Regions from separate parts of the Alkalibaculum bacchi genome, predicted to be linked through region 3. Evidence: riboswitches for the same ligand, from Rfam matches in the RefSeq annotation. Region 3 holds a riboswitch; each other region holds the start of a gene.

Region 1 (10,949 bases), on a different contig from region 3:
ACCCATGAGCTTTGCCTGATAGATCTGGTATTCGTCCACCATAAAATCCTTGCGAAGCATAGGCGTATCCACATTTGCACGTATTTCTTGAAAGATCTCATCGCTGCCCAGAAACCATTTGGGCTCGGTCAGACAAGAGATGCAGTCAGCACCTGCCTGTTCATATTCCTGAGCAATCTGTACATACGGAAACTGTTCTGCGATTACGCCCTTAGAGGGAGATGCCTTTTTTACCTCGCAGATGAAGGACACACCTGGCTTTCGAAGCGTCTTTTCAAACTGGAAGGGCTCCCGGACGGGCGCTGCACCACCTGTGCAGAGCTGTCGCAGAACATCCAGTGAGTTTTCCTCCATATCCGCCGCTACACGAACTCTGGCGTACTGCGCCAGCTGGTTTAAAATCGTGCTCATTCGCGAAACCTATTGGACGCGGCGACAAAATCTTCCAGCTTTTTCGCCGCCATCCCAGAATCTATGGTCTCAGCCGCCATCTGTACTCCGTCCGCGAATGTTGCCGTTTTTTCGGCAATATACAGTGCTGCGCCCGCATTTAGAAGGACGATGCTGCGCTTTGGACCGCGCTCTGAGCCTGAAAGGATGGCACGGGTTATGGCCGCATTTTCCTGTGGCGTGCCACCTGCCAGCGCATCCTTTGTGCAGCGGGTAAGCCCGAACTCCTCTGGGGTCATAACATAGGATTTGTAAACGCCATCGGAGAACTCACATACCGTAGTCGGTGCGGAAAGCGAGACCTCATCCAGCTTATCCTGGCCATAGACCACCATACCTCGGCGGACGCCAAGACTTGTAAGAACACGTGCCAACGGCTCCACCAGCAATTCATCGTACACACCCAACAGCTGCATCTGTGGTCGAGCGGGATTGGTCAGTGGCCCCAGAATATTGAATACCGTGCGTATGCCAAGCTCTTTGCGGATAGCCCCCACATATTTCATAGAGGTATGATACTTCTGAGCAAAGAAGAAACAGATATTCACCTGCTCCAGTAGCTTGACGCACTGCTCCGGGGATAGACTGATATTGACGCCCAGCGCTTCCAAACAATCCGCCGTGCCGCAAAGGGAGGAAGCTGCGCGGTTGCCGTGCTTTGCCACCTTTACACCGCAGGCCACCGCAACAAACGCGGAGGTTGTAGAAATATTGAAGCTGTGCGCGTTGTCACCGCCGGTACCAACGATCTCCATAACCTGCATATCATGCTCCACTTTCGTAGCGTGGCTTCGCATGGCTGCAGCACAGCCAGAAATCTCATCGATGGTTTCAGATTTTGTGCTTTTGGTGGAAAGCGCCGCCAGAAACGCGGCATTTTGAATGGCGGTCGTCTCACCGCTCATGATCTCATTCATAACGGTGTAGGCTTCGTCATAGGTTAAGTCACGTTTATCTACTATCTTTACAATAGCTTCTTGGATCATTGTTTTATCTCCTTTGCTAATTCTAAAAAATTCTTCAAAATAAGGATTCCATCTGGGGTCATGATGGATTCTGGGTGAAACTGCAGACCAAACACCAGGCTTTCGCTGTGCCGGACGGCCATGACCTCTCCATCCTCCGTTCTAGAAATCACCTGAAGGCAATCCGGCAGGGTCTCCTCCAAGACTGCCAGCGAATGGTAGCGTGCCACCGGAATCGCCGTTGGGCAGCCTCGAAACAGAGGACAGCTCTGATCCAGCGTGGTGATCGACTGCTTGCCATGCATTAGCTCTTTTGCGTAGGACACCATTGCGCCGTAGGCAGTGCAGATGACCTGATGCCCTAGACACACGCCAAGAATCGAGAACCGGCTCCCAAGTTCTTTTACCACATCCATGCAGATGCCAGCATCCTCTGGTCTTCCGGGACCGGGAGAGAGAATAATTGCCTCGGGTGAGAGCGACGCAATTTCTTCTGCGGACATCGCATCGTTTCGAATGACCCGTGTATCCGGATTCAAGGTCCCCACAAGCTGATACAGGTTATAGGTGAAGCTGTCATAGTTGTCAATGATCAGTATCATAGGTTTTCCTCCTCAGCCTCATGGAGCGCTTTGACCACGGCAGCGGCTTTATTCAGGCATTCCTGATATTCCGTCTCCGGCACGGAGTCTGCCACGATACCCGCACCGCTTTGAATGAATACCTTGTTGTTCTTTTTGTATACAATGCGAATAGCGATGCAGGTATCCAAATTGCCCGCAAAGTCTAGATAGCCGATAGCCCCACCGTAGATACCCCGCTTGTTATTTTCTAGATCATTAATCAGCTGGCAGGCTTTGATCTTAGGTGCGCCGGACAGGGTGCCCGCCGGCAAAATCGCATCCACGGCGTCCATCGCCGTTTTTCCCTCCGCCAGCTCACCGCGGACGATGGAGCCAATATGCATCACATGAGAATACCGTTCGATTTCATGGTACTTCTCCACTCCCACACTGCCAAACCGACTGATCTTGCCGATGTCATTTCGTCCAAGATCTACAAGCATATTGTGCTCAGCCAGTTCTTTGGGGTCAGCCAGCAGCTCCTCAGCCAGCGCATCGTCCTTCTCCTTCGTTGTTCCTCTCGGCCGTGTGCCCGCCAGCGGGAAGGTATGCAGTACACCATTTTCCAGCTTCACCAGCGTTTCCGGCGACGCACCCGCCACCTCCATATCCGAGGTAGAAAAGTAAAACATATACGGCGACGGATTCACCGTCCGAAGCATTCGATAGGTGTTCAAAAGAGAGCCTTCATAATCTGCCGCCAGTCGATTAGACAGCACAATCTGAAAAATGTCGCCCTCTCTGATGTGGTGTTTAGCCTGCTCCACCATCTGGCAATACTCCTTCTGACTGAACAGCGGCTGTAACTGAGACCTGAGATGCCCGGGTGGCTCCTCTCTGGGCGTTCCAGTTTTCAAAAGTGACGCCATCTGTGCCAGCTCCAGTAACGCCCGGTTGTATTCCGTTTCACAGTTGGCAAGAGAAATATTGACGATCAGCATAATCTTCTGTCGGTAATTGTCAAAGGCGATGACCTTGTCAAAGAGCATTAGGTCAATATCATTAAAGCCTTCTGTGTCTCTGCCGTCCAGTTGCAGGGACGGCTCAGCATATTTGAGATAATCGTAGGAAAAATACCCTACCAGACCCCCAGTGAACGGAGGCATACCGTCCGGACGTGCGCTTTTGTGTTCCTCGATGATCTGCTTGATGTATGTTCCCGGGTTGGTCGTCTCAAATCGCATGGAACCGATGCGCAACTGACCGTCTAAACAAGTGATTTCCAGCTTTGGGTCATAACCAAGAAACGTATACCGGCCCCAGTTTTCGTGATCAGATACAGATTCCAGGAGATAGCAGTGAGTGGATACGTTTTTCAGTATCTGCAGCACCTGAATAGGAGTCCCGAAATCCGATAAGATTTCCATACATACTGGCGCAGTTTTGTACTGCCCGGATTTCGCAAACTGTTTCAGTTCATTTAAGTTTGGCTTTACCTGCATAATATTTGCTCCTTTTCTATCTGCCAGGGAAATAAGAATAGCTTAGCTACCAGCGGCTAGTCTTCAGTCATCAGTGTTAGGGTCAAGTCTTATGGGTCAAAGATTTGGCCCTAACATAGGATGACTCAAGCAGCAGCTAGGGTCAAAAGTACAACTTTCCTATTACATAAAAAAAACGCCCCTGACAGAATTTTAATTCTGTCAAGGACGAATAAATCGCTATCCGCGGTGCCACCTTGATTTACGGAAATCCCGTACTCTTTTCAGGATACCATCATATCCCTGGCCACTTACGCGTGCCGGACGTCGCAGAATACTCAGATCGAAACCCTTTGACTGCGCCCTCAGCGGTCCATTTGATGACTTGTTTTCCGCCCGATTCTCAGCAACACGGACTCTCTTTGGGATCATGATCACCGTTATCTCCGCTTCAACGGTTTGCAACAGAATAGCACGATTTGTCCGTGTTGTCAAGTGGTTTATGATAAAAGTCATTTTGTTTCGCTTACAAATTTATATAGTTGGGCGGGTATGCGCTTCGCGCAATGATCAATTTAGAATTGAGAATTAAAAAACGCCAAAGGCATTTTTTAATAATCTCCTGTAGTTACTCCAGCCGCTTCATAAGTAGCCATTTCATCGGCCACTCTTAGTGCTGTATCTATTGTTGGGAACATAAGAGCCGCTCCTGTTCCTTCTCCAAGCCTCATATTAAATGCAATTCTTGGTTCTAGTCCTAATTGCTGTAGTCCGATACGACAACCTTTTTCTTCTGAGCTATGGGATGAAATCATGTACTTTGTTGCCACTGGTGCAATCTGAGCTGCTGTTAATGCTGCAGCTGTTGAAATAATACCGTCTAGAATAATTGGTACTTTTTTATAAGCTGCTTCTAATATTGCTCCAACTAATGCAGCAATTTCAAGTCCCCCAATCTTTGCAAGAGTGCCAACAGGGTCTTTTATATCGATATTATTGATTTGAATTGCCTTCTTAATTACTTCTTGTTTATGTATTAAAGCATCATCTTTTATTCCTGTTCCTCGCCCAGTTACTTCTTCAATAGAGCAGCCTGTAAATACGGAAATAAGAGCTGAACTTGGTGTTGTATTCCCTATTCCAACTTCCCCTGTAGCCAAAAGATTTATGCCAGAATTTATAGCATCTCTAGCAACTTTTGCACCTGTAAAAAGAGCTTGAAGAGCTTCTTTTCTACTCATTGCAGGTCCTTTAGCCATATTATCCGTGCCATTTTTTACTCGACTAGCCATGAGTTCTGGTGGATTTAGTGGACCAGCGATTCCGATATCTGTTGCGATAACGTCTCCTCCTCCACTTCGAGCGATAATATTGACTCCCCCGTTTTTATTCATATAAGCATAAAACAATTCAGCCGTAACCTCTTGAGGTGCAGCGCTTACTCCTTCAGCTACAACGCCATGATCACCTGCCATTAAAAGTACAGCTTTTCCTGTGATCTTAGGTTGAGCAGTGCCTTGAACTCCTGCAATTTGTTGAGCAATATCTTCTAATACCCCTAAGCTTCGAAGAGGTTTAATCTTAGCATCTAAACGAGCTTGCATACCTGCAATAGATTTTTCGTCTAACCCTGTAATATTACTTGTAAGCTCTTGTAATGCACTTTCAAGTTCTGCTTCACTTGCACTTTTCACATCTTTCAAATTATGAAATTTTTCGTTGATTGTATTCATTTTTATATCTCCTCCAGATTAGAATTATTATTAGATTGTGGCAAAAGCTAAATAATCAATCTTCCTCGGTCGCGACGCTCGCCAAATGAAAGCATAGCTTTCATTTCGTATCCACGAGACTCCTCAGTCAAATCGGCAAGCCGTTTGCCTGTTCCGTCTCATGTCTACTGCGAAAGCTATGCTTTCGCTTGGCTCGCTGTTTCACGAAAAAAAGTCCCGCCACAATAATATTATTTATTGTGGTCGGGACTTTGCCGTCATCTCCGCCGCTTCCCATTTCAGGAAAGGCTTCTCAATCTTAGGCAGGTCTCCTGGCTTTGACTCAAACGCCCTTTCGCCCCTTCCCAGCATTAGCCAGTGGTTAGCGTGAGCTCGTCATTACAGTGGTGGGTCCGCACCGGACTTTAAGCAGTAGAAATCTACAAATCTTAAATTTATGATTTCCTTACATAAGTTCGCCAACAACTCCTTCGTCGTAGGGCGAACTAATACCGGTTTCCCTATTCTCCTCATATGAGGCACCTAAAATTGCTTACATATTTTAATTTATTTATATTATACCAAATGGATTAAAATAGTCAATAGTGTGACTTTAATTTCTATCTATTTAGTTTAAACTCCTCTCTCATTGACAGCAATCTGCAACCTGTTTGTGATATAATTATTAATATTAAATAAAAAAGTGAGGCAGATACTATGATTACTCAGGAAGAAATTGAAAAGAAAATTACGGAATATCCTATATTTGAGTACGCATTTTTTGATACAAATGAATTAAGTTTTTACCCTAATGTAAGAACCATATGTGAAGTTCAATGTCCTCAATATGGAAAGTCCTGGTCCTGCCCACCAGCAGTGGGTACATTAGAAGAATGTAGAGAAAGGTGCTTAGCATATAAGGACGCTTTTATCTTTAGCACCGTTTCAGAAGTAAAAGATATACTCAATATGGAAGAAAGCCTTTCAACAAGAGGCGAACACATTGATATTGTAAACCAAATAAGAAAAGATGTCTTTCCTAAGGATGAGAACATATTAATTTTGACAGCAGAATCCTGTAGCATATGTGAAAAATGTACATATCCTGATAGCCCTTGTAAACACAAAGATAGGATGTATCCTTGTATTGAAAGTCAGACCATAATCGTAACGGAAATATGCGAAAATTACAATATGTCCTTTTTAAACGGTCATAATATCATCACCTGGTTTTGCTTGATTTTATACAACAAAAAGTAGCCATCAGCAACCAGCAATCAGCCACCAGTGCTCTTGGACTAGGCTTCGGTGGTCAAAGACACGTATCAAGCTAACTACCAGCTCCAATCCAAGTATTCTAGATTCCTCATAAGCTATTTAACACTAGAATCATTATTAAGTAGTAACCAATATTTCGTATAATATCAAATAACTAATAAAAAACCAGCTCTACTGGTTTTTTATTAGTTAAGATGTAAATACTAAAATTTAGTGTTCATAGATTTCTTCTTTTACAGCCAAATGGTTCTTTTCCTTAACCTTGTTTAAGTAAATAATATACCACGCAACCAAAACAATTCCCTTAATCACACTGCTTAAACTTACACTCCACCACACACCAGTAACACCTAGTACCGCATTAGATGAAAGAAGGACTGCTGCTGGAATTCTAAGACTTGTAAAAACAATGCTCACAACAGAAGGAGGTACTGTTTTTCCTAATCCATTAAATGCACCAGCTGTTGTAATTTCTAAGCACATAAACAATTGAGAAATTCCAAGTATTTTCAAATACTTGACTCCATAATAGATGGCTTCTTTTTCAGACAAAAATATGCTAAATATTGGCCTCGCACCAAAAATCAGTAAAACCGTAGTAATAAGTCCTATAGTCGTCATAATCCTCACGGCGATATGATAGCCTTTATTGATTCGATCCCACTTTTTCGCTCCATAGTTTTGACCTACAAAGGCCGCTAAAGCTGTAGAAAAACCATTCGCTGTATTCCAAGATATGGATTCTATTTGAGATCCTATTTGTTGTACTGCTACAGGTACAGGACCCCACTGAGCTATAAGTCTTGCAATGATCATAGATATAAAAGTAAAAAGTCCATTTTGCAACGCAACTGGTAGACCCAATGTAAATACTTTTTTTAGTATATTCCAATTAGGTACTTGAAAAAAACCCACTTTAGAGGTATAGGATAATTGAGCTTTAACTGCCTTAAACAAGAAAAAAGTCACAATCATTTGTGCAAAAACCGTGGCAATTGCTGCACCTTCTACTCCTAAAACAGGAAATGGTCCTATTCCTAAAATCAAAAGGGGATCTAGAATAATATTTGTAATAACGCCTATGACATTAATATAGAAAGGCGTTCGACTGTTTCCATGCCCATTTAAAACTCCGGTCAGCACAGGATTTAAAAATGTAAAAATCATCCCATATGAGACAATGAGCAAGTAATCCTTAGCCATTTGAATAACAGAAGGATCTCCTAAATGGAAGAAATCAATTAGTGAATCTTTGAATACTATGAGAACTGTACTATAAATAAGAGCCAGAAAAATAACTAGCTGCAAACAGCTTCTAATAAACTCTAGAGCAGATTTTATATTCTTTCCTCCTATAGACTGAGCCACGCCTACTTCTGCACCAATTTTTGGTATCATAATAAAAGCCATAGCCAACCATGGAAAAAAACCAGCAGTACCAACTGCTGCTACAGCTTTGCTGCCTAGCTTGCCAATAAAAATCATATCAGCTAAACTATAGGTCATTTGAATAAAAGAGGACCCCATAATGGGTAGTGCCAATTTTAATAGTGTCTTTTGTATGCTACCTTCTGTTAATAAATTTACTTCTTTCAATGTCTGTTCTCCTTGACGTTAGATCATGATAGAGTATTATAACATAATTGCTCTTAATTTACCTCTAAAGGGTAAAAAACTAAATTTATAGATTAAGACTTTATCATATTATTCTCTTGTCGATCATATTAAACTATAGAAATTTTCTCATTATTTGCGTGAAATTTTCGTAACTTCTACCGTCATAATCTATTATAATTAAAATGAGGTGACATATGATTATCCTTACAGCAAAAGACAGCGATTTAGATTATGCAACAGGGATCAATCTAGGTAGCGATGATTATTTTACGAAGCCCTTTAGTGCCATCTCCTTAGTAATGAGGGTAAAGGCCATACTGCGAAGAGTTAAACTAGACAAACAGTTACAAGAAAGCGATGAAAAACAGGAAAATTCTCTTACCTTCGGTCAAATCTCCATTAACCGAAAGGCCATGAAAATCACCGTTAATGGTGCTCTTATAGACTTTTCACCTACAGAATACAATCTTCTACTCTATTTGATTGAAAATGCAGATCGAGCAGTATCAAGAGAAGAACTGCTCAATGAAATATGGGGTTACGAAAAAGACATTGAAACTCGTGCTTGTGACGATACCGTGCGCAGAATCCGAAAAAAGCTCGTCCATACCAATACAAAAGTAGAAACCATATGGGGCTTTGGCTTTACTATGAAGGTGGTTGACCCTTGAAAGATACGAAAAAAAGCATAAAATTTAGGCTTATTTCTAGAGTAATCCTACTCATACTCATTGTATTTATATTTATTTCTATGGTTTTTGATTTTTTGATTTCTCAGTATATGAAAAACAATGCAAATGAGGTATTACATAATTCTAGAGATTACATTGTGCAAGGTCCGATGGACAGCGGCAGCGAACCACAAATACCTCATAAGCCAAAGCCTAATGGCACTCCTATGGGAAAAGCCGAAACAGTAGTCTTAACATCAAATTATGTTATACTACACCCTACCCAATCTTTAGACAAGTACTTCGACAATAGAGACTTGCAGGATTTTACAATAGAAATAAAAGCTCAAAAAATCAACTTAGATACTAGTGAAATACAAAAGCTTTCGACAGACTCAGGACTGTATTATTTTACTTCAATATCTAAATCCGATATGGATTTAGATCAATTCTATATTGTCAATTTTATTAATATGTCTCATATGAATGAATTTAAAGTGAATCTTAGTCGTATTTTATGGATTATCATGATTCTTGCTTTATTGACAACTGTACTCATGACCTATGTAATTGGGTCAAGGATTACTGAGCCCATTGTATACTTATCAGAGTTTGCCAAGAAAATTGGCGAAGGCAAATATGAAACCATAGAAGATGAATTTGACGATTTAGAGCTTCATCATCTAAAAAATCCCATGAATGACACATCAAAAAAATTAAAGGCATACGATGCAGAGCAAAGAGCATTCTTTCAAAATGTTTCACATGAATTGAGAACACCCCTGCAAATCATTAAAACCAATGCAGAAGGCATTCAATTTGATATTTTAGAAAAGAACAGTGCCTGTGTTATCATAAAGGATGAAACGGATAAACTTAGCGAATTAGTAGAAGATATTATCTACCTTTCCCGATTAGAGTCTAGATCAAAGGATATGATTACTACACAAAATGATCTGCGAGAAACTTTATCTTATGCAGCTGAAAGATACCATTCTTTATTTACAAGTAAAAACATAAAAGTAAGCTACGAGTTTGATGAAGATCCAGTACTTTTTACTTACGATGAAAAGTCTATAGAGCGAGCCTTTCAAAACTTATTATCTAATGCCTTACGATATTCTAGAGGTAAAATAATTATCACATGTAGAAAAACTCAAGGTAGAATAGTCATTAAAGTTGAAGATAATGGTCCTGGAATCAGCCAGGAAGACCTTCCTCGTATTTTTGATCGATTTTATAAGGGAGAAAACGGAGTCCACGGCATAGGCCTTTCAATCGTCAAATCCATAGTCACCTCCTACGGTGGCCGAGTAGAAGTCCAATCAAGCCTTAAGGGAACGGCTTTTACTATATTTTTTAATTAAATAGATCATTCTCAAGAAAGTGCCTTTGACACTTTAGTCATTAGCAATCAGCTAACAGCTATCAATGCTAGGCTCAAGTCTCATAGGTCAAAGATTCAATCACATATAATGAAGTAGTTAAATTGAAAAGTAGAACTTTCGTAATATATTAAAAAGATGGACTTAGATCCATCTTTTTTCTTTATGTCCTCTATATTCAATCCTATCTACTGATTAATCATCCTATGCAATATTGAAATCTTTGACCCACAAAGCCCTGCCCTAGAATACTGATAGCTGATGACTGATCGCTGATGGCTACGCTTTTATTTCGTAATTTTTGCCTTAATTTTGACGCCTTTTTTCGGAGAAGCTTTTCTTCTTTTCATTTAAACTAATGCTACAGACAATTAAAAGAGGAGGTTAAAACTTGGAAGAAAAATATTACCGAAATGAATACAAACACTCCATTTCACAGGAAACTCGAATAACACTACACTCAAGATTAAAAAAATTCCTTCCTATGGATGTACATTCTCAAGGAAAAAGCTATCTCATTAAAAACTTATATTTTGACACCTTATACGATGATGCTTTAAACGAAAAATTAAATGGAGACCCTTATAGGGAAAAATTTAGGATTAGGTGCTATAACAATGATTACAATTATATTCGATTAGAAAAAAAGGTCAAGGAGATACGAAAAGGATATAAGCTCAGCACAAAGCTGGCAAAAAAGGATATCCAAAAGATCCTTTTAGGAGATATTGAATTTCTTAAAGACAAAGACGACTCACTACAAAAAGAGTTCTATGTAAAAATGAAGACAAAAGTATTACTCCCTAAAATTATTATCCAATACCAAA
Region 2 (10,949 bases), on a different contig from region 3:
TGCGCATAGGATGACTGGGCAGGAGCTAAGTCCAAAGGTTGAATTTCCCTAGTTAAACAAAAAAGGCTAAGTAAAGAAAGAAAACCGTTTTCTTTCTTTACTTAGCCTCCATTTTTTATGGTCAGCTTTTATGTAATTATACTTTCTACTTCATTCGTATTTTTTCATTGGCTTCAATTTGCACTACAAAACCATCCTGAATGATAAGGGTTATGGATCCGTATTTTATAGATTTCTTCAATTCTAAGATTTTTCGTAATGTCTCATCCGTAAAATTGTCGATTAATTTTTTTTGACTCCTATCCATAACGATCCCCCAATATAATACAAAACTTAAAATATTTCATCGAATTTTATTCTATTTCATAGTAAATCAATATGTTTAATATAATTATATATTCACTTTAATACAATGTCAATCATATTATTAATTTATAATTCGACATATTTTTTTAATGATAATCTTAAAATACATTCTTTGCAGATTTATTGCGGTTACGTCAAATGCCACATTTGTTTATAGTGACGTTATTAGTCTTCTTTTTTGTGTTTTAATATAAAATTGTAAAGGTTTCTCTTTTGGAACATAGAATATATTGAATCTCAAAAAGGAGGTACACTATGCAATTTTTCTACACGGTTCAATCAGGAGATACCTTGAGCAATATCGCAGCACGTTGGAGTATTCCCCAAGCCTCCCTTATGGCGGCTAATAATTTATCTGCTCCCTATTTAATTTATCCTGGACAGCAATTATCTATGCCTCCAGGCGTAACTACATATGTAGTTCAACCAGGTGATACTCTCCATTCTATTTCTACAAAATATAAAATCCCTTTACGCACCTTAATTTCAGCAAATGCTATTGATCAGCCTTATGTTATTACTCCAGCGATGGTTTTAAATGTCCCTAGAGGCGTACCTTATTATACGGTTAAACAAGGAGATAGTCTGTACAAAATTGCTTCAAAATACAATGTAACCTCAAATGGGCAACCACAACCTGATTTTATTGTAATGGCAAATCCTGGCCTAACAACTAAGATCATCCCTGGAATGAATCTACAAATACCTTATGGGCTTCCAAGTGTCTCAGGGCAAATTGCCTTACTGTTAACAGACCAATTTAGAGATTATATTGTATTATACAAACCTCAGTCAAGAGACGAAGTTTATTTAGCAGTGGATAATGCAGGAAGAAATTCGAGAGTCTTTTGGTCCCCTAATAACAACAGAATTGCTTATATTGATGAAGATGGTGTTATTTCAATTATGGAGCTTACTACAGATAAGATAGCAAAAATTGATCAAATACCTGCTTCCGCCTTTGTGGACTGGTCTCCTGACAGTCTAAAAATTGCATATCTATCAGGATGTAGGGAAGATCGGCCACCAGTGGAGGTGTGGATTGTAGAACTAAATAAACCAGTTCCCCAGAATGTGATGAGTGGATTTTTGTTTTTTGACTTAGATTACAATCATTAGCAACCAGCCATTAGCTTTCAGCTGCTAGTGCTCTAGGGTCAGGTCTCACGGGTAAAAAACTTTACTATTTTATTTTAATTATAAAATTACATATTTAGCAATTATTTACTATTTTATCGATACAAATTCAGGTATAATGTAGTAATACAATGTGCAAATACGTAATTAGGAGGCAATAATGAAAATTGGCATTATCGTTCATTCAAAATCAGGCAACACCTATTCCGTCATTGAAGGAATACAAGAAAAGCTTGTCCAGAGAGGTCATGATGTGAAAATTGAGAGGATCCAAACAGAAGGCGAAGAAAACCTTAATGAGGTGGACCCTACAAAAATTCACCTAGGGACAATACCTGATGTGAGTCAGTATGATGGGGTAATTTTAGCAGCACCTGTGAGAGCTTTTTCTATCTCGCCTATTTTAGGAGCTTATCTTACCCATATAAGTTCATTAGAAAATAAAAAGGTAGCGTGTTTGGTTACTCAGTTCTTACCATTTCCCCAGATGGGCGGCAAACGGGCAATCAATCAGATAAAACAGGCTTGTAAATCCAAGGGAGCAATTATAGCTGGAACAGCAATCGTAAATTGGACCCATCCAAAAAGGGAAGCTAAAATTGTAAGCGCAATTGAAATAATTAGCAAGCTGTTTGGTTAATTACTCTAGAGAAATAACTTTAATATAGGGTGGACTACACTATCCACTCTATATAATATCAATATCTTTTTGTTCGTTTTAACTTAAGTGGAATATATTAAATTATTATACTCCACTTTTTACAGTTCTTTAGTTGCATATACTACAACTGTATGATTCTTGTTTTCTTTGTATACTTGAGCAGCATTCACTTGGATCGTTTTTTACGATATAGCTAATGTATTATGGTTAATTAGTACGTAAATTTTCTGATCTCAATACATATTTTGATGAGGTTCATCCTGTTTCTAAATAGGGAATTCTTGAAATCATTCTAATTCCTGAATAATTATTGTATACAATAGTCACATAAATTAGGATGAAATACAAAATTAGGATTATAATAATTTTACCTTTAACCAGTCTAAGAGCATAAGTTCCATATCCGCATCTCCTTTTACCGGAGAATTCGAAGCTAAATTCTTGCCTTCTTTATAAAATTGCAATGCCTTATTTATGTCCTTAGTATAATAAATCTCATATGCCATCATTAGTCTCTTCTTACTCATCTGAAACCTTGATGCTTTTATGTATTTCTTTAACTTTTTATTATAGAGACGATCTATCGTAGATTTATCACAATCTGTAACTAATTCTAAAAACAATCTTTCACAGTTTATTTCATTGACAAATAGAAGTGCAATGCGGTCCATATGTTCTGTAAGAGAAAGAAGACATGTTTTTGCAGATTCTATATCTAGGTGATCTAAATGATAGCTGTATTCCATTAATCTCATAGCCGTATTAAGAGGCTGGCTTACATCTGCATTATTATTTAGCACAAATTTACTTAAAGGTAGTTCTTTCATCCTAATCCCTAAGCTCTGTAGTCCATTTACCTCTAATTGAACATAAAACCCTCTCCTTGCATCTTCATCCTTTAGCATAGAGTAAATATTATGTCCATCATTGGGAACTCCTCCAATTTTCATTGGAATACCATTGGTCACTGCTGCTAGTATTCCAGCGAATGCAGCCAATAATAATATAACTTCTAAAACAAATGCCATTTCTTTAATAAGAACTATCGTAGATATACATAATGCGGACACGAGTAAATTTATGATGACTCCACCTAAATTGTAGAGAACAAACGGAAATTCCCCATCCTTTATTTTGGGTGGCATCATAAGGCATTGTCCAGCCGTACCAGGTATATTAAATTTCTTTGTTTTTAGCTTTCCATCTTCTTTTACTATAGTGATAGATCCTATTCGAAAAGAAACAAAAGTATAATCTGTTAACAATCCAAAAATCAAGTGCCCTGCCTCATGAATGATAATATGTATTATATATCCAATAACAAACAATATGATTAGGCCATAAAACTTCAAAAGTCCAATGAATATATTGTCGCTTTTTAACCATGGATTAAAAAAATCGCCTATAAAAAAACCTAATACGCCGCCAAATACTCCACAAATTACAATGCTTTTTAGTGTATCTAACCAGCCTTTATTCTTATACTTTGATTTGCTATGATTGCCTTTACCCATTAAATCCTCCACTTGATAAATTTTTAATAATAATTGCATTATAAGTCTACTTTACCATAATATAAATCCCTTTTGTAGTTATGTATAAACAAATGTTATTCACTCTCTATTAAGATTTTTAAGTGTATGTATAATTACTTCTATTTAGCTAGCATGAGCATCTAAGATTATGCTAAAGATACAATTTGAGATAAATGTTAGAAAATAATAGATACCTATAGTAGCTTTTGAGTTAATGTATCACTTTAACCAGCCTTACCCTCCTTGATATTCAAGAAGGATAAGGCTCATGTAGAACATTAATATAAGTCCTTGCACCAAATTATAGTCTGAATTTTTGTTTGATTACAATAATTGTAGATTATTGACTATTGCCAAAGAAATACTAGTATATTAGGTGTTTTTTATTCATTCATATCTTAGCATTTCTCAATAAAACACCCTAAATATGAATAAGATACATTGTATTTTGTTAGTTGTTCTAATATGGTTTCTTTCTGTCCTGATATGATAAAACAAGTGACTGGTCCAGCAGATTTTTTTATATCTACTTCTACTGTCTGTGTATATTTAAAATCCAAATCGTTACTTTTGCAAAGCTCCCCTATCTCATAATCAATGCCCTTTGAACCGACAGGAAGTATTTCGTTGATCCCTAGTATATCTTTAATTAGGCTTATTATTTTGATATTGGGTATTTCCTTAGACTTTAGCACTTCTGACCCTACCTTAGGCTTTCCAACCACAATAAGGTCATCTCCCTTATAGGTCCTTGGCTTCGTCCAGTTTTTAAGATCAATCATGCCTATAGCCGTTATACCTATAGATGTTTGTACAGTAGGCATATTTTCTTCTGTACTCCCTGTAAGGAGCATTTCTTGATCTAATCCACAATCAGTAATTGCCTTCTTTATTCCACCGATAATTTTTTCCCCAGTAGGATTCATCTCTACACAAAAATTATTCACTATGGTTATTGGCTTAGCTCGAAAAGCTAATAATTCACTTAAAGCCACACCTGCTGTAAGGTACCCAACTACTTCTTGTGGTGTTTCTAGCGCATCATGCTTTTTCATACCTATTCCACCACAAGAATCACATGCTAATACCATCATTGTTTCTTCATTTATGTGCATTAATGTTAAGTCTCTAAATTTATTTACCTTCAATATACTCACCTGTTCGCCAATTTAGTTTTAGTTAAATTCTCTTCTTTAGCAAACTGTATAAAACAGCAGCTGCAAGGACGTTAACTGTTGAAGCCAGTAATAAGGGACCTACCAACATGAAAAAAAACTCTTTTACAGTTGGAATCATTCCTAATAACTGCATGATTAATACAGATAAATAAGTTGCACCTACTCCATTTAGGATAATTGCAATAGTACTATTTACAATTAAATTTATGCGATTGTTGAGATAACCATATAACCAGCATATAAAAGCCATGGTGCACATTACGACTAAATGAATAGGGATAGACATAGGAAAACCACTTGTCATAGCTGTGAGCAGGTGACCTATTGCCCCAACTGCTGCACCTGCTACTGGACCTAATAGTAAAGCAGCAAAAAAGGCTGGCAATGCATCTAATGCGATGGAGCCCAAAATTTTAATTTGTGCTCCTATAAATGCTAATGCAATTAATAAAGCTGTGTAAACTAATTTCCTAGTTTTAGTGACTTGAGTGTTTTGAATTAATGAGTTCATAACTTCCTCCTTAAATTAATAAATTATTATATTAAAATAAAAACTTTCATTTACGTGGACATATGAGTTGATTTTTCTACACCTCGAAATCGGCTAGGCCGATTCCTCGGTCGCGCCATTCGCTAAATGAAAGCTAAAGCTTTTATTTACGGATTCTTTTTATCATACGCGTCAAATTAGTAAACTATTTGGTGCGTATGATAAAAAGAATCCTGCGAAAGCTTCACCTTCGCTTGGCTCATTAGTTCGCGAAAAAAAGAAAAGTTTATGACCAATATAAAATTGATCATAAACTTTACCGTCGCTTACGAATTCTATGATACAGGCAGGTCTCCTGGCTATGACTCACGGCAATATATTCCTTCCCGTTACCAGTGGATAATATACATTGCTCCTCATTTACAGTGGTGGGTCCGCTCGAGATTTTCACTCGATTCCCTATTCTCCTATTAAGGCACCTGATTCATACATATGTATTTGTTATAACAATATTATAAACATTTTAATTTGATTTGTAAAGCTTAACGATATAGCGAAATTTAGAATATAATATCTAATACACTATTACTCTTTACTCTCATATAACGGATATATCGCAGTCAGAAGTAAATCTGATCTGTAGAAAAATCTTTTAATCTAATATAAAAATCAAGTAATTCTCTTAACGCATATACTGGAACTGGCCCTACTAACTCTGTGTCTGAAATATTTACATTATATCTGCTCGCTTCAAACTTTATTGTTTCATATACTCTATGTATAGGCGTCTTTTCATAATTCGTTAAATTCATAGATACTTGAATCATCTTTCTGTCTGGTATTTCTAATGCAATAGCGCGGACATGCTGGTATCCACCAGAAGATCCTCTTATAGCAGTAGCGATTTTATTTCCTATTTCTAAGTCTTCAGTATCTAAGTTGATATTAAATGCTAATAGGGCAAATCTTGATCCTACAACAGTGGCTCCACTCTTAGGATTAAATTCAAATGGACCTTCATCTGGTTTCCAGCTTTCGTCCTTCATTTTGTCAGCTAGTGCTTCATATTGACCTTTCCTAATTTTAACTAAGGACTTTCGATCATCCCTAATGGCTGAATCCTCATAATAATATACTGGTACGCCTAAGCTGCCCATATACCTACCATATTCTTTAGAAATTTCTACAGCTTCCTCACCAGTCATATTTAATATAGGTATAAAAGGTACTACATCCACTGCTCCCATTCTTGGGTGACTTCCTCTATGCTTCGTCATATCGATAAGTTCAATAGCTTTTTTCGATAATCTTTTTGTAGCATCTAAAACAGCTTCACATTCTCCCTTATAAGTGAATACAGATCTATTGTGGTCCTTATCAGAATTTAAATCTATAATTTCTATATCATTACCTACCATTAACGATTCTTTTATTTGTTCTATCTTAGCTCCATCTCGTCCCTCACTTATATTTACTTCTACAAGTAAAATCTTCATAAGTAACCCCTCCATTTATACGAACCCTTTAAACTTATATATAATTAAGCTTTTCATTACCATTAACACATATACAAGAAAGCGTCTGTGGCGCATTAGTCGCTCGTCTTTAGTCACTAGCATTTGGGTATCCCTTTTGGGTCTAGATCCTTCGCTTGCGCTCAGGATGACTGAGCAGGAGCTAGGGTCAAAAGTAGGTGTTTCCTAGTACATTATAAAATCGCAAAGCCATTATACAAATGGCTTTGCGGTTTTATATTTCCATCTGATTTAAGATATCTCTCAATACAATCAATTCATCCTTAGAAAGTGTAATCCCCTTCCCCATCTTCACATGATCTGGTGCCCAATCTCTTAAATCGTATTTAGGTGCTCGTTCATTCCAGCTAATCAGATTAAGCTCTTTTACCCAACCTTTATTGCTTTCAGATATTGTCCCTATCGTTTCAACAAGTTTAAATTTAATTTCGGCCATTATATTATTTCCTCCTTTGTATTATTCATTTCTTGAACCTTCTGCTTAATGTATCAATTTCAGTAATATTAATTCCCTTATCTTTTTATCACACAAATAAGGAACAAGTGATTACTGTATCCACCATCTATTTAATTCATAATGAGGCATATCTTGCACTTCATCAAAATAATAACCTGGAGTAAACCCCACTTCTTTACCTATTTCTGCACATTTCCTAAAAAACTCTAAATCCCCATAAGGATCATCCGTATCGTCTTCGCAAATATCAAATGCATGCCTTTTAGTGTGTTTACTGTTTTTCGTCCATGTAACCACTAAACCAGGTGTAGTTCTGCCCTGTTCATATAGTATATCTTGTCGAGCTTGCGTTCTATAGGTTTCTGTAATCCGCACATTAAGTCCATTTTCTTCGCATTTTTCTAAAAATTCAAGGGCCAATTCCCTAGTTTTGGGACTCAGCTCATTTAAATCAGAAATTCTTTCAGTAGAAGATTCATCGGAATGTTCATACTCTCCTTGATCAAATACGAATGTATAAAACCCAATCTTTGGTAATACAATAAATATCAATGATAAAAATATTAAAATTATTAAAAATAATACTATTCTTTTTCTCATATTATTAATCCATTCCTTTACCTCACTCAAAATACAAAATCTTATAAGAATTATTGGCTTTAAGCGATTTTTATATTTTTTATTATTTGAATACTCCGTACAATGCTCCTAGCAATATTATACAACATACAAAAAAATAAGTAAGCTTATGTTTCTTAATTGTTTCTTAATTTTTAATTATTTAGCTTATAGAAAAGTAATTCTAGGAACAGAACGATTAATAAAATTCTATATCTTGCGACATATTGACAATCTTAATTGAATATAATATTATATAAATATAAATTTTGTAGAGCAACACTTGGTATAAAAGACACCTATGAATATACATAAGATATAGTAAGAATACAGAAAATTATTGTGATTATTATAAGGTATCGCAAAGCGATACCTTTGTTACGTTTTTACTAGCAATACTCTATTATTCATTCCATTTCATGGTGCTTTTTTATGTAAAAGTGTAATGCTTTACAGACAAGAGGAGATGAAATAATGGACAAAATTCAAAAGGCGGGTAGAAGAATCAACAGCAAAATTAAGACTTTCTTTGGTATTGCAGATGCTGGTTTTTCTTTTATGACATTCGTCGAGACATCTTATTTTACACCGTTCTTAACCAACTATGCATTGCTTCCAAATGCTTTAGTCGTGTTAATCACTACAATCACTGGAATCGCGGATATTGTCAGCTCATTGGTTGCAGGAGTATTTTTAGACAAATCCAATCTAAAATGGGGAAAATACCGTTCATGGTTATTAGTTGGACCACCATTTGTCGTGCTATTCTATATATTCCAATTTACGAACATTGGCTCCCCTACACTTGCCGCAATTATTATTAGTTTAGGTTTTATCATCAGTCATACAGTTTGGAATGTATCTTGGACTGCGAATATGTCTCTTGTATCTGTTTTAACAGACGATCCAAGAGAAAGAGCTTTCTTATCAAGTAGAAGAGCAGCTGGTTCTACTGTAGGTAAAGTAGTGGCTTCTTACTTGACTATGCCAGTAGTCTTATTCTTCACTGGAATATTTGGAGAAGGATCAAGCCTTGGCTTTACTGTAACAGCAGGTATTTTCGCAGCAGTTATGATGGTAGCTTATTATATGCATTTTGCTATTTCTAAAGGATATGAAGAACCCATAAGTGCTTCTAGCACAAAAACTCAAGTAAAGAAAGGTCCTTCATTAGGTGATATGTTTAAGTCTGTATTTTCTAATAAGAACCTTGTATTATTCGTAATTTCAGATTTCACAAAATTAATTGGATACTATTTATTAATGGCTGCTTCTTTCTATTACTTTAATTATGTAACAAATAGCATGGCCTTACAACCTGTATTCCTTCTTGTATTTAATATTGCAGGATTTATTGGAGCAATTGCATCCCCTTCTATCGTAGGAAAGATTGGAACAAAGCTTACATACCTTTTAGGAATGGGTGGTTACGCTGCATCTATTATCCTTGCATATTTTGTAGCACAAAATGTAATAGCTGTTATTACTATAATGGGAATTGGGCAAGTATTCTTTGGCTTCTCATATGGATTAACATCTTCATTCTATTCTAATGGTGCTACTTATAGCCAATGGAAAACAGGTAAAGATACTAAAGGTGTTATCATGGCTTTCTCTGGCTTCTCTATTAAGGTAAGTATCTTAGTTCGTGGTCTTATCTTAACGGCGGGAATTGCTGCATTAGGATTTGATGCAAAAGCAGAAAACATCAGCCCTGAAATTATCGAAGGATTTAAGAACATCTTCTTTATTGCTCCATTTATTTTTGCAGTGGTGGCTTTTGCAATTATGTTCTTCTATAATCTTCCAGACAATAAGGTAAGAGAAATGGAAGCTGAAATTGCTACAAGGAAATAGGTGCTAGTTTCTAGTCACTAGTCCTTGGTCACTAGCATGAGGGTATTCCTTTAGGGTCAATATCCGATCCTACGCATAGGATGACTGGGCAGTAGATATAGGAAAAAGTAGAATTTTCTAGTACAAAAAAAGCTAAGAGCCTTGCAAAATGCAAGGCTCTTAGCTTTTTTGATTAAATCATTTAGTATGATGAAATAAGACGAGAATTCTAGATTGATGCCCCTCCAACCTAAAAGTTGATATGCTTACCTATTCAAGTTAAGAAATTCTAAATGTCTTCTTTTATTTTGCAAAGCATTTCATTTAATTCTAATGCAAGTGTTTTTAACTCTTCATATCCTTCCTCGCCTATTAAATTACGTTCTTTAGCGATGGATAATTTTACAATTGTATCGTTAATAGACGATATGGTATTTTGTAAGGCGTTTTCATATGATATTATCTTTTTATAATCTCTTCTCGCCCCTATTTCATCAGACATGCAAAAACCCCTCTCCCCTTGTAAAATTACTAACTACAAGTTACTTTGCCTTAGTTGAGAAGGGCACCAATCCCTAAATTTTGATTGTGGCTTGCTAATGGGTATTTTGTCTTTAAATTAATATATCCTTATTCCTTCATAACATATGTCATTTTAAGGAAATATGTTGAATATTTCTCCTTTTCTTAAAATTATTATTTTTAATAATAAAAAATCTCCAACTAAGAACAGTTGGAGATAAAATTCAGATATAAAATCAAATAATAAGTGCACTTCCATGCAAGTCACAAAGTGGAATGATTCTTATATCCTCTTTTTTTGAAAAGTCTTCTACAGCCTTTTTTACATTTGGAAACTGAGTGCTATTATAGTCATGAACTAATATATATCCTCCTTTAGATAGGCGAGGATAAAAATATATAAGACCATTATATGTGGGCAGATACAAATCAGTATCTATACTTACAAACGCAAATGTATCTTCTACACCAAGTGCAGTTTCTGGAAAATACCCCTTACAAAATACAGCCATATGAGGATATGGTAGTACACTTTTTACATCTTCCATACTTGTGTCACTAAAATCCCCTCTTTTTGATCTACTCTTATCATATTGATTTTCACATTCTAAATC
Region 3 (10,949 bases):
TGAACCTCATTACGTGTTAGGGTTTTTTCTACATAGTCTTTTGTCTCTTCTAAAACGCAGGTCACATCGCTAGCAAAGGAAGATAAGCTCCAAGGGGTTTGCCTTTCCTTTAATGATTTGATGGTATCTTTGTTAGCACAAATATAGCCTAATCGTATACCTGGTATGGCAAAGATTTTTGTTAGAGAACCTGCTATGATTAATGAAGAGTACTCCTTTACTAAATGTTTGACACTATCTTCTTGTGCAAACTCAATAAAGGCTTCATCGACTACTACTTTTGCCCTACATTTTTCTGCGCTTTTTAAGATTTCTAGCATGATTTCATTTGGCATGGTAGAGCCTATAGGATTAGAGGGATTACAGATAAAGAGCATTGTATTTTCATCTAAAACCTCTTTTATTTCTTTTTTTGGATAAACTACCCTTCCCTCTTTAATCAATGGTAGATGAATAAGTTCTGCACCTACATTATTTGCCAGTCTCATATATTCTACAAAGCCAGGTTGAAGAATGACCACTTTCTTAGGTCTTATAGCTTCTGCAATAAGAGATAATGCACCAATCCCACCATTTGTAGGCAGTACTTGCTGTGGTGGCACATCTAAGTATTTTGCAATATTATTAGTTGGCGTCTTCATATCTACTTCAGGATAGTAGACGATATTATCTAGTTTCTCTTTGATTTTATCGATCATGATTTGCGGTGGACCTAAGGGATTTAAATTTGCAGAAAAATCAGTCCACTTTTCTGGATTACCTTCTCTCCATACATTCCCACCGTGAACATAGCTTGTCATATACAATTCCCCTTTTGATTATAATATAATGATACTAAGTCACCTACGGTAACTTTTGCATGCAATATAAATCTTTATCTTGTTGCTTAATTTTAATTTTTAAATATCTCCTTTAAAGATACTAGAAAGTCTCAGCCTTATTAGAGCAATTTTGTCATAAGCTCTAAATTACTCAAAAAATATATATGGGGATATCCAGCGATGGTATTCTTCTTTTCTAAACCGCATTCCCATTGTCTTAAAATTTTTTCATCACGATATTTTTTTATGCTGTATTTATATGTAAGCTCTTGTTCCTTAATTTTAGAGTGATGAAATTCATGGGCTCTTGTCGTATATTTTTGTCCCTCTATTTCTACATCCATTTCAATATAGCCAAAACGCTGAAGCCTCTTTGTCATTTCACATTCAATAGGAAGATATCCTACCATTTTATTTGTAGTATTATCTAGATTGGTAATGGACTGAGACAAGTACATAAAGCCTCCACATTCTGAGTAGCACTTGCCACCTAGTTCTAAATAGTCTTTTAAGCTATTTTTAAAGCTTATATTCTTTGCAAGGTCCTTTCCAAACACTTCTGGAAAACCGCCTCCAATATATATAGAATCTAACTTTTCTGGAAGTTTTTTATCTTCTAGAGGGCTAAATTCCACAATTTCAGCTCCAAGATCATGTAATAAATCTAAATTAGCTTCATAGTAAAAGGAAAAGGCTTTGTCTCTTGCTAGACCAATTCGTTTTCCATCATATAAAGGTAAATATTCTTTAGTAAAGTTATCGTAATAGCTACTATCGTATTCAAATTGTGGAGCGCGCTCTGCAATTTCCAACAAAGCATTTATATCTACGCTTTCTTCGATTATATCTACAAGCTTATCTATATTAGTATTCAGATGCTCTAATTCTCCAGCTGGTACTAAACCCAAATGCCTACTACTTAAAGATATATCGCCATTCTTCACCATATAGCCAATACACTTGGTATTTGTATTCGTCTCTATGATTTCTTTAATTAATTTGTAATGTTCTGCTCCAGAGACTCGATTGACGATAATGCCTTGTATGTCCACCTTCTTATTGAACTCTTTGTAGCCAAGCACCACTGCAGCTGCGCTATTTGACATACCTGTAGCATCGATGACAAGCACAACAGGGGTCTTTGTAATAACTGATATATGAGCGCTACTGCCAATATTAGAAGTAATGCCAAAACCGTCGTAAAGTCCCATTACACCCTCAATGATTCCTATGTCTTTGTTCTTAGTTGAACGATCTAACAGATATTTGATAAGGTTTTCATTTAGAATATAGCTATCTAGATTATAAGATGGGTTTCCTGTAACATATTTATGAAATCCAGGATCGATATAATCAGGTCCTGTCTTAAAAGGAGCTACTGCATAATTTCTCTTTTTTAAAGCGGCCATTATGCCTATGCTAATGGTTGTCTTCCCTACACCGCTATTTGTTCCTGCAATCATTATTCGATTCATCTACATTTACCTTCTGTCTATAAAATTTTATTCGGTGAGAAGTAGGAGTTTCTCACCGAATAATTAAGGAGGTAATACATTGTAAGTAAATAAAAAATTCCGACACCACGGTCGGAATTAGGGATTCAATTTAAGAAATCTCTCTTCCCGCCGAAGATTGTAAAGCAAATGGTATCCTGGCTTATGCTTCATCCTAACATCTACCTTCCCAGATTTTTCCAGTGGTATAAAAGATGCTCGTCAGCAATTACAGTAGCGGGGGCTGCAACGGATTTTAACCGTTTTCCCATAAATTTATTTACTTTCCTACATATTAACATATTTTTTATAAAAATGCAATGACTTTCTTATATATAAGTAAAGTCGTGAAAGTTCCCTTTGACCCTAACAGCTGTCTAGTCATAATATGAGCAAGGTTTATCTCTTAGGCCTTCAGAATCTAATCCTAGAATACTGATGGCTGATAACTGATGGTTAAGCTTTTTTGTATTTATATAATTTGTGATAGATCCCTTTTTTCCATCCATCCTCTACAAATCTCTACGCCTTCATTGGCCTTAATAGAGTATGCGTCTGCACCGATGTGCTTTGCAGCCTCATCAGTAAGAGGAGTACCACCTACAATGATTTTTACATCACTTCTAAGTCCAGCCTCTTTTATGACATCAACGGTGCGTTTCATAGCATCAATAGCTAATGTGAGAACACCGCTAAGGCCAATGATATCTGGCTTTATATCATGAGCTTTTTCTACAAAAGCATCTGCTGATTGATCAATACCTATATCGTAAACTTGAAAGCCTGCTGCTTCGGACATTCCTTTAAAAATATTTTTCCCTATATCATGAAGATCTCCTTGTACGGTTCCGATGAGCATTTTACCAATATAGTCTCCTTCTTTGTAGTGGGAAATATACGGTTTTAATTTATCGATGATTTCTGTCATGAGTTCACCAGCATAAATTAAATCACCTAGAAAGTATATTCCATTATGATAGTGATCGCCGACAATTCTCGTCCCTTTTTGGCTGTAACGAATGATTTCCCAGGCGCTTTCCTCTGTAGGATTTCCTCCTAAGTATTCATCGATCCGTTCAAATAATAAATCCTCGTCTAACTCCCCTATTGCATTTTGAATATCCTCTAATATCAATACAAATCCCCCCTACTATTAAGTTCTAAGTTCTAAGTTGTATATTGTAAGTTCTATGTAAAATCTTTATGTCACCATAGGTGACCATAATTTTACTTAGAACATAGAACTTAGATCTAGAACTACTTTCTTGGAATCATTACTACCTCTACTCCCATATCTAGTGCTGATTGTATTTTTTCTTCTACTCCTCCAGATGTTCCACTATCTTTTGTGACCATATACTTAATAGCATGTTCTTGAATAATGATCCGATTCATTTCGTAGCTAAAGGGTCCTTGCATGGCGATGATATTCTTAGGTGTAAAGCCTAAAGTTTCGCATTTTTCTAATACCTTTGATGTAGGCAATACTCTTATATAGATTCGATTTTTGGGAATCTTTTGAAAAGCTTGAACATTATTGCTACCAATAGCAAGTAATATATTACCTTCTTTTTCTATAAGAAGATTGCAGGCTTCCTCATAACTATGGGCTAAAATTAGCCCATTAATACCCTTTTTTTCAATGAATGAATCTCTTTCTATAACACGATATGGAATTTTAAGGCTCTTGGCACATTTTATCATATTTTCTGTCACTTGAACAGCATAAGGATGGGTAGTATCGATTATTTCATCAATATTTTTATCTTGGATAAATGCAAGCATCTCTTCATAATTCATCTTCTTATTATTAATAATCAAGTTTTCGTGAGGTTCGTATAATGAAGCTCCATACTCTGTAGCTGTTGATACTATGACTTTTTCACCACATTTTAATAATTGCTGAACATATTGTCTACCCATCTTGGTGCCAGCAAATACTAGTTTCAAATGCTGTACCCCCTAGGTGTAATAATATATTTGCCGTTAATATAGGTTTTAGAGTTTCCGATGATTACTGTTGAAAACATATCTACATCACAATTTGACAACTCACCTAAAGTAGAAATCTGTACGCTTTGGTCTTCTCTAAAAGCACTGCGCACAATGCCTACTGGAGTATCTGGAGATTTATATTGCAAAAGGATTTCTTGTGTTTTATTGATGTATTCTGTTCTTGATTTGCTCTTTGGATTGTAAAGTACTACGATAAAGTCTCCCTTGCCTGCACAATGAATACGATTTTCAATGGTTTCCCATTTTGTCAACCAATCTGATAAAGAAATCGTCACATAATCATGCATTAATGGAGCACCTAATATGGCGGCACTAGAATTGCCAGCTGTTACACCAGGGATGATTTGAACGTCAAAATCAGACATAGAGTATTCTTTGCTAATAATCTCAAGGATTAAACCTGCCATACCATAAACACCTGCATCTCCACTACTAACAACGGAAACGGTATTTCCTTTAGATGCTAATTCAATGGCCTCTTTGCAACGGTCTACTTCTTTTCTCATGCCATTGCTTACTACTTGTTTGCCTCCTATCAGATCTTTGATCAAATCAATATATGTATTATAACCAATAATAATATCGCTGTCCTTTAAAGCATTCACAGCAGAAAACGTCATATTTTCTCTATTTCCTGGTCCGATTCCAACTACGTATAATTTATTCATTTAAAGCCTCCTCATTTTTCTTCCACAAAGATAATGTTATTCCAGCATTCGCCCTTCTGCTTAAGAGACAAGTACCTCCATGAGATGAAATATATCCACATGGTTCGCTTACATTGCCTACTCCGATGGTCTTCTTTACAAAAGAGGATTGTTTAAATTTGTCCTCATGCTTTGCGATCTCACTTCGAGAAATGATTTCTAAATCTAAACCTAAGCGCTCCTTAGCTTTTAATAAGCCCTTTTCGTTTTTCTTTACATCTACAGTTGATAATGTTGAAATAGCATGTATACTAATATTTAATTCCTTTAAAATAGCGCAAATAAAGTCTACTATTGCATCCGCTGACGTATCTTTTCTGCAGCCAATACCAAAGATTAAGTTTTTGCTCATTAATTGTACAAAGGGTATGTCGAGTTGAATCTCATCTTTTTGCGAGATGATAATGACACCATCATAATTTACTAATTCATCGTAATCTTGGACCAGGACTACATTGTCACATACAAGATCTCTATGAATGAAAATCTTATCCTCATTGATAAGAGCAATAGATTCTTCATTTAAAATCATAGCAGTAATCTCTTTTGCACGAGTATAATCTACAATAGATAATTTATGTTTCATGGCAAAAGTATCTACTGCCATCTTTCCATTTACATCCGAAGAGGTTGTGATAATAGGTGTAGCCTTGATAATTTGACTTAAAAGCTTAGCATCTTCATTTCCTCCACCAATATGACCTGATAAGAGGCTAATGACAAATTGCCCTTTGTCGTCCATGACTAAGATGGCAGGATCTTTTAATTTAGACTGTATATGTGGGCTAATCATCCTTACTACAATGCCGCTTGCCATGATAAAGAGAATTGTCTTATAGGATTTGTATACGTCACGGACAATTCCCTTTAAATCATCACCTACTTTTGTCACTCCATTAGTATGGTATTTTTCAAGGGTATAGATATGGAAATTTATTTTTCTCTTACAAAGGTCTGCTGCTTCTAGCGCCCTTTGAACCCCTTTTTTACTTACTGTAACAATTGCCCAGGTTTCCAAGTTTATTTTCCTTCCCTAAACATATGTGTAAAGCTCTTGTCATAGAGTTTTGACAATTCATACTCGTCACCCAAAAAATTTCCTACTAAGATTTGAGCTTGCTTTGTAATGTTTTCATCAGCAACTTTTTCTGCGATGTTTTCTAAAGTACCTAAGACAATCTTTTGATCTGGCCAAGTAGCTCTTTGCACTACTGCCACAGGAGTGGTGACAGGATAATGAATGGTCAATTTTTCAATGACTTTATTAATCATTCCGACAGATAAGAAAATGGCCATAGAAGCTTTGTGAGAAGCTAGTTTTTCAAGAGATTCTTCTTCTGGTACTGGAGTTCTTCCTTCCATTCTCGTACAAATAACCGTTTGAGAAACATTAGGTAGTGTAAACTCTTTTTTCATAGCCGCTGCAGAAGCAGTAAATGAGCTTACACCTGGAATCACTTCACATTCAACACCTTTTTCTTCAAGGGGATCAATTTGCTCCCTAATAGCACCATAAATACTTGGATCTCCTGTATGTACTCTTGCTACATCTTTTCCTTCATTTATAGCATTTACAGTTACCTCTAATACTTCATCTAGATTCATAGAAGCACTGTTGTAAATCTTTGCATCCTCTTTACAGCCTTCTAAAATTGCAGCATTTACTAAAGAGCCTGCATAAATAATCACATCACTAGAATCAATAATTCTCTTTCCCTTTAATGTCAACAATTCAGGATCCCCAGGACCCGCTCCTATAAAATATACTTTAGCCATACGCTCATACCTTTCATTTTTAAGTTTGTATATCAGGTGAACACTGTTCGCCTAAAAAGATCCTTCGCGCTGCTCAGGATGACCTGCGTGTGCTTCGCACACAATTAAGAATTAAAAATTGAGAATGAAGAATTTAAAAACTTCTTGTACCTATTTACATAGAAAATTCCGCTTTCTGCATTCAGCTTTTACTTTTTCCCGTCCAACCATCCAACCGTCCAACGAACCAACCAACTAGTTATTTACTACTTATCTTGTTGAAGTTTTCCGCTTTCCACGCATTCACTACAAAGACAGGATTTAGCCCCTGCATCATAGTTATGTCTTTTACAATTCTGCTCTTGGCAATAGTCACTTGTGTGCACTCATATTCATAATCTTTTTCCTTTAGGGCTTGGAGAAAAGTGTACAAGTTTTCTATGGTAATAAAGTTAGCTACTACAATACCCTTAGGATTTAAGTGCTCATCTGCCCACTGTAAAATCTCACCTATATTTCCTCTGCTGCCACCAATGATGATTCGATCCACTTTATCAATTCCTTCAAAAGCTTCTGGCGCCATTCCTTGAATGGGGAGGATGTTTGTTACTTGGAATTTTTCCATATTCTTATTAAGAAGCTCAACACCTTCTTCTACTACTTCCACTGCATATACCTTTCCATTCCTGGCTAAAAGGGCACACTCTATGGATATAGAACCTGTACCTGCTCCAACATCTAAAATGACACTATCTTCTTCTAATTGGAGCTTTGAAAGGGTAATGACTCTTATTTCTTCTTTTGTCATAGGCACTTTTCCCCTGATAAACTCTTCGTCAGGTATACCAAAGCAAAATCTTCTTTTTTCATTCATCGGCAATTACCACAACACATAAAGAATCTGCAGGGTACTGAGCTGCTTCGTCTACACTTAAACAACTGATCTTTTCATCAGCATAGGAAAGCCTCTCTCCAATAAAAAAACGTTTATGTGTTATTCCCTTCTTCATCAATTCATTTGCCATATAGTTTGGGGTGATCTTTTGGTCTGTGAGAAAAAACACCTTTTTGTTTTCCTCAACTAGCTTAATAAAATCCGTATCTTCCCCATGAACACTGCTGAGGACTGCATCTTGCCAGACCAGAGACAATTTTGAAAAAAAATACGTAAAAGAGCTGATTCCTGGTGTAACCCTTACCTCTATACCCTGCGTATTTTTCTTTATATAAGAAAGCATACTGTGATAGCCAGGGTCACCAGACACTAAAACCCCAATCTTTTTATCATGATAATTCTTGTTTATATACTCTATAAGTTGTTTTAAATTGTTTCGTATAATGAGGACTTCTTTACCAGATGTAGATATACCCTCCAAATTACGCTCTCCTGCAATAAGGACATCTGCTTCTTTTATTTTTTTTAAGCCAGCAGGCAATATATAATCGGGATGACCTGGACCTAATCCAATAACATCTATGTGATTGTATTTCATCCTTAATCCTCTCTTTACTATTTATCCTGAAACAGGGGAATCATTTGTTTCCCATTTTCATCTACTTTTAAAATACCGTGACTGTTCGTATACATAACTAGTCCAATATTGGCATCATTATGGATTCGAGATAATATATGATAACGAACTCTTTCTAGGATCATGCCTAGAATGTCTTCATAAAAGGGTTCCCTTTTAAGTAAATCAATGGCTTCATCTGTAGTAATACACTGAAGTGTTTTTCGAGCTAAAGCACTATCTCCACCACATGCAGAAGCATAAGCAGCTAGTATTTCCATACGAGCATCAGCAGATTTGCTATGAGTGTTCATAATTCCACCTGCCACTTTTATAAGCTTTCCTAAATGGGATATGATTAAGACATTTTCAAAGTTCTTTGTGTTTAAGTGCTCTAATACTTCTCCTATATAATTGCTGATCTTCACGCTGTGTTCTATATTTAAACTTAAATCTTCCCTTGCAAATTTTCGACCATAATTGCCTGGGAACAAAATAATATTCTTATGATTATTTTCATCTAATATATTTAGTTCTAACTGGAGAGAAGCTACTAATGCCTTTTCACTCATAGGCTCTACAATGCCTGTAGTACCTAGTATGGAAATACCACCTAATATGCCTAGTTTAGGATTAAATGTCTTCTTAGCTACTGTTTCTCCTTCAGGAGCGTATATTTCAATATGAAATCCACCTGTATAATTAAATTCTTTTGCTGTTTCTTTCGCTGCATGAAGAATCATCTCCCTTGGCACCGGATTAATTGCGGATTCTCCTACAGCAACAGGAAGCCCTTTTTGTGTAATTTTTCCTACGCCCTTTCCACCTGTCAAGTGGATTTGTGGAGAATCAATTAATTTGACTTTAGAATAAATGTACATACCATGAGTATTGTCAGGGTCATCTCCCCCATCTTTTATGACAGCACAGCTCGCTGTGTCAGATGTTCTACTGATATCCTTTATTTCTAAATCTACATTCCAACCTTTTGGGGTAGATATGGTGATTTCCTCAACATCCTTATTAGATAAAAGCATTGTTATCGCTGCTTTTGTAGCCCCTGTAGCACAAGAACCTGTAGTATACCCGTACCTAAGTCGTTTCCCGTCTTTGACGATGTATTTTTCCATAAAATCACCTGTTGTTGTCTAGCATATATAGTAAGGCGTTAAAAATAGCTACACCTATTGTACTTCCACCTTTGCGGCCTTCTACTACTACAGAAGGAACGTTTAACTTAGCAAATTCTTCTTTTGATTCTGCAGCTCCTACAAATCCCACTGGAACTGCTATGACAAAATCGGGCTGAACATGGCCTTCTTCAATCATATTCATTAGGGAGAAAAGTGCCGTTGGTGCATTACCTATAATGAACATCTTGATTTTTTCTTGTTTGCAAGCTTTTTCAATGGAGACTACAGAGCGAGTGGTATCTCTTCTCTTAGCTTCTTCTCTTACATCTTCATCAGCAACGTAATTTACAAGCTCTCCTCCAAATCTTTCAAGCACTCTTTTGTTAATGCCAGCTTTAATCATATTGGTATCTACGTAAACTTTTTCTCCATTTTTGATACTCTTCATGGCATTTTCAATTGGATTATTGATAAACTTTGTAATACCTGCGTATTCAAAATCCGCAGAAGTATGAATGACTCGCTTTATAATCATTCGTTCTTCTTCACTAAAACGCTCTTTATCTTCTTGTTTCATTTCTTCAAATATGATTTCAAAACTTCTTTTCTCTATTTCCATAGGTTGAGCAATATATTTTGCCATGTTAAAACCTCCTTTTTTGAGGTGGCCAGGTGGTCAGGTGGTCAGGTGGTCAGCAAAAACAAATCTCGCCTAGAGGCGAGGAGGTTTTTCCCGTCCAACCGGGAGTAATACCCGATTTGTCTTGCCCGAAGGGTAGGACAAATCGAGTGGTATTACCCCTGTCAAGGTTGGCGAGGTTTGTAGCGACTAAAAGGAACTACAAACCCGAAACCTACGACAGTCCAACCGTCCAACGAACCAACCGTTTCTTTCCAACATTCCAACTTATAGAGTTACGCTTTCAGCTTTCCACATTCAGTTGTCTTGCCTTTTTCGCATGCTCTATAAAAATATCTCTTATCTCCTGAATTTCTCCCATACCAATAATAATGGAATCTACATTGTAGCCTTTTGACAATAGGATATTCTTCCAAGAGTCTTTTTCGTCGCCTACTAAATCATTTTGAATATGATCTCCTGCTACAATCATAAAAGGTATTAGTAAAATATTTTTAGTAGGATTTGATACTGTTTGGCTAAAGAAGGTATCTAAATCTGGAAAGCCCTCTACTGTGGCAATGTAGACATTAGAATAGCCTTCTTCATTAAATACATAATCCATACAAGGATAAGCGGAGTTGGCATGGTGTTCAGAACCATGACCCATTAGTAGGATTAATTTGTCGTCTGTATCTTTTGGAAATATAGTAGACATTGCAAAAGCTACTTTTTTATAGTCCTCCATACTAGTTAAAAGAGGGTTCCCTATTGAAATGGACTTAAATTTGTCTTTAAAATTCAATAAATCGTGGTACAAACCCTCATATTCAGATCCATTGATAATATGAGTAGGCTGAATTAAAACTTCATCGTAGCCTTCACTATGTAATT

The links. Region 3 has a riboswitch for cobalamin ahead of DES36_RS03490 (cobyrinic acid a,c-diamide synthase CobB). Riboswitches for the same ligand answer to the same signal wherever they lie in the genome.
Region 1: another riboswitch for cobalamin. It lies ahead of cobT (nicotinate-nucleotide--dimethylbenzimidazole phosphoribosyltransferase); the one in region 3 lies ahead of DES36_RS03490 (cobyrinic acid a,c-diamide synthase CobB).
Region 2: another riboswitch for cobalamin. It lies ahead of DES36_RS10700 (ECF transporter S component); the one in region 3 lies ahead of DES36_RS03490 (cobyrinic acid a,c-diamide synthase CobB).

The regions. Positions count from the first base shown of each region.
Region 1 covers NZ_QNRX01000005.1:67,794-78,742, forward strand. The annotation lists gene trpC (indole-3-glycerol phosphate synthase TrpC) at 1-411, opposite strand, end outside; gene trpD (anthranilate phosphoribosyltransferase) at 408-1,436, opposite strand; gene DES36_RS04975 (anthranilate synthase component II) at 1,433-2,017, opposite strand; gene trpE (anthranilate synthase component I) at 2,014-3,480, opposite strand; gene cobT (nicotinate-nucleotide--dimethylbenzimidazole phosphoribosyltransferase) at 4,071-5,192, opposite strand; cobalamin riboswitch at 5,477-5,733, opposite strand; gene DES36_RS04995 (DUF2284 domain-containing protein) at 5,889-6,431, shown strand; gene DES36_RS05000 (MATE family efflux transporter) at 6,660-8,045, opposite strand; gene DES36_RS05005 (winged helix-turn-helix domain-containing protein) at 8,261-8,737, shown strand; gene DES36_RS05010 (sensor histidine kinase) at 8,734-10,104, shown strand; gene DES36_RS05015 (polyphosphate polymerase domain-containing protein) at 10,514-10,949, shown strand, end outside.
Region 2 covers NZ_QNRX01000014.1:52,960-63,908, reverse strand. The annotation lists gene DES36_RS10725 (YezD family protein) at 146-307, opposite strand; gene DES36_RS10720 (LysM peptidoglycan-binding domain-containing protein) at 622-1,485, shown strand; gene DES36_RS10715 (flavodoxin family protein) at 1,664-2,143, shown strand; gene DES36_RS10710 (hypothetical protein) at 2,521-3,717, opposite strand; gene DES36_RS10705 (AIR synthase related protein) at 4,098-4,847, opposite strand; gene DES36_RS10700 (ECF transporter S component) at 4,879-5,388, opposite strand; cobalamin riboswitch at 5,696-5,865, opposite strand; gene ftcD (glutamate formimidoyltransferase) at 5,988-6,863, opposite strand; gene DES36_RS10690 (YdbC family protein) at 7,117-7,338, opposite strand; gene DES36_RS10685 (M15 family metallopeptidase) at 7,450-7,959, opposite strand; gene DES36_RS10680 (MFS transporter) at 8,452-9,834, shown strand; gene DES36_RS10675 (hypothetical protein) at 10,103-10,315, opposite strand; gene DES36_RS10670 (TylF/MycF/NovP-related O-methyltransferase) at 10,572-10,949, opposite strand, start outside.
Region 3 covers NZ_QNRX01000003.1:182,290-193,238, forward strand. The annotation lists gene DES36_RS03485 (pyridoxal phosphate-dependent aminotransferase) at 1-800, opposite strand, end outside; gene DES36_RS03490 (cobyrinic acid a,c-diamide synthase CobB) at 941-2,296, opposite strand; cobalamin riboswitch at 2,446-2,614, opposite strand; gene DES36_RS03495 (cobalamin B12-binding domain-containing protein) at 2,787-3,449, opposite strand; gene cobK (precorrin-6A reductase) at 3,572-4,264, opposite strand; gene cobJ (precorrin-3B C(17)-methyltransferase) at 4,261-4,998, opposite strand; gene DES36_RS03510 (cobalt-precorrin 5A hydrolase) at 4,991-6,055, opposite strand; gene cobM (precorrin-4 C(11)-methyltransferase) at 6,058-6,813, opposite strand; gene cbiT (precorrin-6Y C5,15-methyltransferase (decarboxylating) subunit CbiT) at 7,052-7,600, opposite strand; gene cbiE (precorrin-6y C5,15-methyltransferase (decarboxylating) subunit CbiE) at 7,659-8,285, opposite strand; gene cbiD (cobalt-precorrin-5B (C(1))-methyltransferase CbiD) at 8,303-9,433, opposite strand; gene DES36_RS03535 (precorrin-8X methylmutase) at 9,438-10,079, opposite strand; gene DES36_RS03540 (sirohydrochlorin cobaltochelatase) at 10,360-10,949, opposite strand, start outside.